Regions from separate parts of the Jeotgalicoccus nanhaiensis genome, predicted to be linked through region 2. Evidence: predicted binding sites of a transcription regulator. Region 2 holds the regulator's gene; the other holds the start of a gene.
What was found. The regulator NrdR, encoded in region 2, represses ribonucleotide reductase genes. The targets are predictions, from matches to a motif close to AACACNATATATNGTGTT.
Positions count from the first base shown of each region.

Region 1: nrdI (class Ib ribonucleoside-diphosphate reductase assembly flavoprotein NrdI) is a predicted target of NrdR. The motif match lies at 1,752-1,769, and genes of this name have one in related genera.

Region 1 covers NZ_JADGLW010000001.1:398,771-402,192, reverse strand. Annotated here, with positions in the region: gene recQ (DNA helicase RecQ) at 1-266, shown strand, start outside; gene IR135_RS01940 (DMT family transporter) at 613-1,497, opposite strand; gene nrdI (class Ib ribonucleoside-diphosphate reductase assembly flavoprotein NrdI) at 1,865-2,260, shown strand; gene nrdE (class 1b ribonucleoside-diphosphate reductase subunit alpha) at 2,244-3,422, shown strand, end outside.
Region 2 covers NZ_JADGLW010000004.1:33,492-36,913, forward strand. Annotated here, with positions in the region: gene dnaI (primosomal protein DnaI) at 1-78, opposite strand, end outside; gene IR135_RS07080 (replication initiation and membrane attachment family protein) at 87-1,427, opposite strand; gene nrdR (transcriptional regulator NrdR) at 1,429-1,887, opposite strand; gene IR135_RS07090 (antibiotic biosynthesis monooxygenase family protein) at 2,401-2,820, opposite strand; gene gap (type I glyceraldehyde-3-phosphate dehydrogenase) at 2,903-3,422, opposite strand, start outside.

The sequences.
Region 1 (3,422 bases), on a different contig from region 2:
AAAGAGTCGACGTTTCGACGGACTCATCGCCAAACGAAATTTTATACGATAAACTGCTCGATACCCGTAAAGGACTCGCAGATAAGTATAAGCTGGATGAAGATGCGATATTTACCGATCAGATACTGAAAGAATTCGCGAAAAAAATGCCGCAGACTAAACAGGATATGATGCATATTCAGGGTGTCGGCAACTACAAGTTGAAACACTACTGCCCGTACTTTTTGGAAGAAATCCAGCAGCACGGCGGCAAGAAAAGCATATAGATGAAGGGGCTTTCTAAGCCGGGACATTAGGTCCCGGCATTTTTATTTGAGGATGGACCGGTGAATTGCCGGCTGTATTCAGTTTAATAGAACTTGAACGTCGTGGTTTTTCTGGCGAAGACGTATAGATGACGTTGAACGTCGTGGTTCATTTGAACGACAACATCCAGACCGCTTTGAACGTCGTCGTTTTTCCGGCGAAGACGTATAGACGGCGTTGAACGTCGTGGTTCATTTGAGCGACGACATCCAGACCGTTTTGAACGTCGTCGTTGGCCCTAACGACGACGCCCGCACAAAAAGCCCCCGGCTCATATTGAACCGGGGACTTCACTAATTATTCCAATCAAGATGCTCTGTTTTTCTTGCCGGTGACCTTTAGTTTTTTGGGACGGTTTTTCATATACATATAGTAGCTTGCCGCGAAAATAATAATATAGCCGAGAATTGACAGCATATCCGGTACTTCATTAAAGACGATAATACTGAACAGTGCAGTAAACAGTATCGTTGAATAGAAGAAGATAGATATCTCTTTCGCCGGTGCGAAGCTGTATGCAATCGTCAGGCCAAACTGGCCGACAGCTGCGAAAACTCCTGACAGAATAAGCATCCAGAACTGGTTCATCGTCATCGGTTCAAACTGGTAGATAAAGAACGGCAGGAGAGCGACAGTCGAGAAGAATGAAAAGTAAAATACTACTGTATAGAACTTTTCCCGGCTGCCTAAAATCCGGAGCACCGTATAAGCTCCGGCTGCGAATATTGCGCCGAGCACCCCGATGAGCGCAAACATTGTATCGCTCGAGAATGACGGTTTAATAATAAAGATTGCCCCGACCAGCGCGATGATGATTGAAATCAGCTGGAATCTCCGTATGTATTCTTTTAAAAATATGGCGCAAAGTATTATAGTGAAGAACGGACTGAGTTTATTTAAGATATCTGCATCGCTCAGAACCATCCGGTCGATAGTGAAGAAATTTAACAGCACACCGACCAGGCCGAGCGCGGAACGCAGCAGCAGCCAGCCCTGGTTTTCCCGTTTTCCGAACAGGCTCTCTCTGTAGTAGAGAACGAGCGCGAGCGCGATCAGCATCGAGATGAAATTTCTGAAGAAAGTTTTTTGCACTGTAGGCAGATCTCCGGAATATTTTACAAAAAGGGACATCAGACTAAATCCGAGAGAAGAAATAATCAGTGCGATGATACCTTTTACAACATTATTCATTAACAACACTCCAACTTGTTTTGTACGATAATTTCAGGAATTTCAACAAATAAAAAGGATAAAAATTTCGTTATATTTTTTATGAAAAAAATTCATTCTTGCCATCACTTATCCACCGTGACTTCCGGCGTTTTATCTCCATTTATTTAGCGTGAAATTTTTAGAGAAGGCAGTTTTTTACATTGCTAATGGCAGTTTAATATGAGATTATAGAACATGTTCAAGCACATATATTGTGTCTGTAAAATGTTTCGACCACAATATGTAGTGGTATCAGCATAGAAAGCAAGTAAAAAGCGAGTAATGGAAACAAACATCGCATAGAACATACGTTCTGTTTGTGTTATGCTCGAAAGGAGATGACAAAGTGATTATTGCTTATTATTCAATGACAGGTAATATCCGTCGTTTCTTAAATAGTATGGACATTCCGGACACCTATGAATTATATCAAATAACAGCCGCCAATGTCAGAGATAAAATCGATCAGTCTTATATTTTAGTTACACCGACATACGGTTTCGGAGCTGTGCCTGATACTGTTAAGGAATTTTTAAAAGTAAACTCTTATAATCTAGTCGCAGTCGCATCTAGCGGCAACCGGAACTGGGGTCAGAACTTTGCCAGGGCGGGCGAGTATATAAGCAGCGATTACAGCGTACCGCTCCTGATGAAGTTTGAACTTCACGGCACACCGGAGGAGCGCGCACAATTTATAGTTGAATTAGAAAGGGCAGGGGAATTGCATGAAAGTATTAGATGAAAAAACTTACAACCACGTTGAACTGAATAACGAAGTCACGCAGCGCGACGAAACAGGGTTTTACAAACTGGAGAAAGACCTTGAGGCACTTGAGGTATTCATGGAGGAAGTCGAAGCGAAGACTATCCATTTTGACTCGGAATTAGAAAGGCTGCATTACCTCGTGGACAACGATTTCTATTACGATTTATTCAAAGAGTACAGCGAAACGGCTCTTCAGGATATTATTGATCATGCAGATGCTATTGAGTTCAAATTCAAAAGCTACATGGCAGCGAGCAAGTTCTTTAAAGATTACACTTTAAAAACGAACGATAAAAAACAGTACCTGGAAGATTACAGACAGCACGTTGTGATTGTCAGTCTGTACCTTGCAAAAGGCAATATTGAAACTGCCAAGCGTTTTATCACATCGATGATGGAACAGCGTTATCAGCCGGCAACTCCGACCTTCTTAAACGCAGGCCGTGCACGTCGCGGTGAAATGGTATCATGTTTCCTGCTCGAAGTTGATGATTCACTGAACTCGATTAACTATATCGACTCAACTGCCAAACAATTAAGTAAAATCGGCGGCGGTGTTGCGATTAACTTATCAAAACTGCGCGCACGCGGCGAAGCAATTAAAGGTATCGAAGGTGTAGCTAAAGGAGTTCTGCCTGTAGCGAAATCACTGGAAGGCGGATTCAGCTACGCAGACCAGCTCGGTCAGCGTCCGGGTGCGGGAGCTGTTTACTTAAACATCTTCCACTATGACCTGCCTGAGTTCCTCGACACTAAGAAAGTAAACGCGGATGAAGACATCCGTCTGTCGACAATTTCAACAGGGCTTGTTGTACCGTCGAAGTTCTTTGAACTGGCACGCGACAACAAACCGTTCAGCCTGTTCGCTCCGCACACTGTGGAACGCGAATATGGTATGGCTCTTGACGATATGGACATGGACGAAATGTACGACCAGCTTGTTGCGAATGACAACGTTAAAAAACGCGAGTATGATGCGCGTGACATGTTAAACACGATTGCTCAAACGCAGCTGCAGTCGGGCTACCCGTACTTAATGTTCAAAGACAATGCGAACAAAGTGCATCCTCTCGGCGATATCGGACAGATTAAAATCAGTAACTTATGTACTGAAATCTTCCAGCTGCAGGAAACATCT
Region 2 (3,422 bases):
AATAATTTCGTTATAAATACGTTCGTTATTCTCCGCTATTCTGCTGGAATTTTTAACGAAACTGCTGATCGGTTCCATCGCCTCACCTAATTTTCTCTAAATTTATTAATCAGTTTGCTGAAGTCTTCATCATCTTTCAGCGTTTTCATCGGTTCACCGGTTTTCTTCGTATTCTTAGTCTTAGAGGTTCCTTGCCGGTTTTCTTTTCTGCTTGTCTTCTCTTTCAGCCAGGCCGGCTGTTCCTCACCAGGACCTGCGTATTTAAACTGGCGTTTCCGACGTTTTTCTTCCTGGGCTTCACGGAATTCCATAATCGACTGATACGCTTCCGCTGCTGTGCGGTAACCTTCTTTTTCCCAGTTTTCCGCGATGGTCATCACGTATCTGAGCGGCAGATCGCCCTCTTTCATCTGAATAGCATACTCCAGCAGCACGTTCAGCACGCCGTTTTCAAGGCCGGTTTTAACAATTAATTCCGTCACGACTTTTAAATCGTTTTCCGAAGGTTTGTAATTTCTGAGGTCGTTAATTCTGTCGAGCGGACTCACCTTGTCGAGGCTGTCGAGATACGATTCATCACCGGAAGGTCTTACTGCTTCTTCAGCTGTTGTAAAACTCGGAATAACTTCCCCGTATTCTTTCTGATAGTATTTGCGGGCTTCGGTTTTTAAGCGCTCTTTATCGATTCCGAACTGAGGACTCGATGACTGCAGCAGAATCTGCTTAATATCATATGCATTTAATTTAAACAGCTGGCTCAGCTGCACGACAAGTTTTTTAACTTCCTTTGTAAAAAACTGCTTATCGATGCGCGTCCCCTTCAAGTGTGTATACAGCACTTCGAAATCAAAATCATCGAGGTCAATCGACGGTCCCCGGGAGACGTCATTCTGTTTAAAGTGCTCATCCGGTGTACGGAATTTCGCATCTCTCGCGTGGTAGAACACCTCGGTGAATTTCTTCGTTACCTCGGTCAGGTCACCGGGCAGTTCCGGATAGATAAGACGGTCTTTTTTATCGTTGAATTTAGCAGAGCCGACCTGTGAGTATAAATACATGGACAGCATGGGATCTTTGAAGTACATCTCCGGAGTGAGCGGCTGCAGCAGTCTGTAGACAAAGAGATCATCGTGTTCTTTATTCGATACATAAGTGCGCACGAGTCCGATGGCTTCGAGCTTATCGAGCGACGTTTCAAAATCCGATAAGTTCAGCGACAGCTCGTCCATCAGCTCACGATGAAAACGGACAGCAAGCTTATCGTATACTTTTGTCGATTCAAACAAATACAGATAGATACCGAAGGCTTCAGTGCCGATAACCGGTAAATATAAGGCGTTCAGCACTTCGTAATTATCGTCGGATAAGGTACCCGGCTGGTAAACGATAAACTCCGTATTCGGTTTTAAACGTTCATTAAATTTCATTTTACGCCTTACCTTTTTCTAGATTTTGGAGGATATCCATCAGCTGATCGATATCTTTAAATTCTCTGTACACAGATGCAAAACGCACGTATGCTACCTGATCGAGAGTAATTAATTCTTTCATAACGGATTCGCCGATATCGTTCGAGGAAATTTCAGCCTTGTTTAAATTCCGTAAAGCAGCTTCCACGTTATCCGCGCGCTTTTCAATTTCATCATAAGGAATCGTCCGTTTTTCACAAGCTTTTAAAAGGCCGTCAAGCACCTTCGATCTGTCGAACACTTCGCGTGTTCCGTCTTTTTTTATAACGACAAGGGGTGACAGTTCAATCCGTTCAAACGTTGTAAAACGCGTTGCGCAATCTTCGCATTCCCGGCGTCTCCGAATCGCATTCATCTCATCCGCATGACGCGAATCCACCACTTTTGAATTCGTATGCTGACACTTTGGACATCTCATATGATGTTCACCTCATTTGTAATAGATTAGTTTCAATTATTATAACACCGAAAGCAAGAAACATAAAAAAGAAAGCGGATTGGGCGGTGGAGGCCGGCTGTCTGGTCATTGTGGGAATCACAGTGACGGAGTAGCCGCTTTGTCACGTCATTGTGGAAGGCACAGTGACGGAGTAAACGATCTGTCCCGTCATTGTGGAAATCACAGTGACGGAGTAAACGTCTTGTCCCGTCATTGTAGGAGGCACAGTGACGGAGTAAACGTCTTGTCCCGTCATTGTGGAAGGCACAGTGATGGAGTAGCCGCCCTATCCCGTCATTGTCACTTTCACAGTGGCGCGCTGGACACCTTACTGTGCCATTGTCACATCCACAATGGCGCGCTGGACGCTTTACCGTGCCATTGTCACATCCACAATGGCGCGCCGTCTCAATCGCCATCCACCCCTCATCAAAAAAAAACAGTCCCGCCACCTCAAAGTAAGAGGTGTCACGACTGTTTCATACAAAAAGTTTAGCCTTCGACGCTGAAGTTTTCACGTACCGGCATTGCTTCCAAGTAATCGCTGCCTTCGGATTTTACACGCTGTTCTTTTTTAACGTGCGAGTTCTGGAAGGCTTCCGATTCCACCCAGGCTGTAAAGTCTTCTGTTGTCTGCCAGCCTGTCAGCACCGACATTTTGTTGTCTTTTTTTATCAGCATAAAGCCCTGAAAGCCGTCGTACTGGTCGACATTGCCTTTCCGGCCTTTAAATCTTTTAATCATTTCTTTAATATATTCTTCTTTGACGATAAAGTTATTCGTCGCAATATGTCCGGCGCCTGCAAGGTCCCCGTCGTGAATAATCACATCGTATTCTTCGCCTTTGTATGATGCTGTTTCGCCGTTGATAAGCAAATCTGTACTTTGTCCTTCTTTATTTACTAATTTCATGCCAGCACTCCTTCGTTCATATTGTTAATTTTATTGTATCAAAAAAGAGGATAGCATCAACTATCCTCCTGTGACTGTATTGTTAAATATCTTTCGCGATCATTTCAGCCAATTCAACACATCTTACAGAGTAACCCCACTCATTATCGTACCATGACAGTACTTTAACTTTGTTGTTATCCATAACCATAGTCAGGGCTGAGTCAACGATAGAGCTGCGCGGATCTGTATTAAAGTCGCTTGATACTAACGGCGTGTCGCTTACGCCTAAAATACCTTTCATTGCGTCAGCTTCGTATTTCTTGAACGCTTCATTGATTTCTTCTTTAGTCACGTCTTTTTCAAGGTCTACTACAAGGTCGACTAAAGATACGTTAGATACCGGTACGCGGAGTGCCATACCGTCGAGTTTGCCTTCGAGTTCCGGGAGCACTAAAGCAGTTGCTTTTGCAGCGCCTGTTGAAGTCGGAATAATGTTTTCTGCAGCTGAACGCGCACGGCGTAAATCTTTGTGCGGGTTGTCGATGTTCATCTGGTCGTTCGTGTAAGCGTGAACTGTCGTTACGAGACCGTTTTTAATGCCGAACTCATCGTTCAGTACT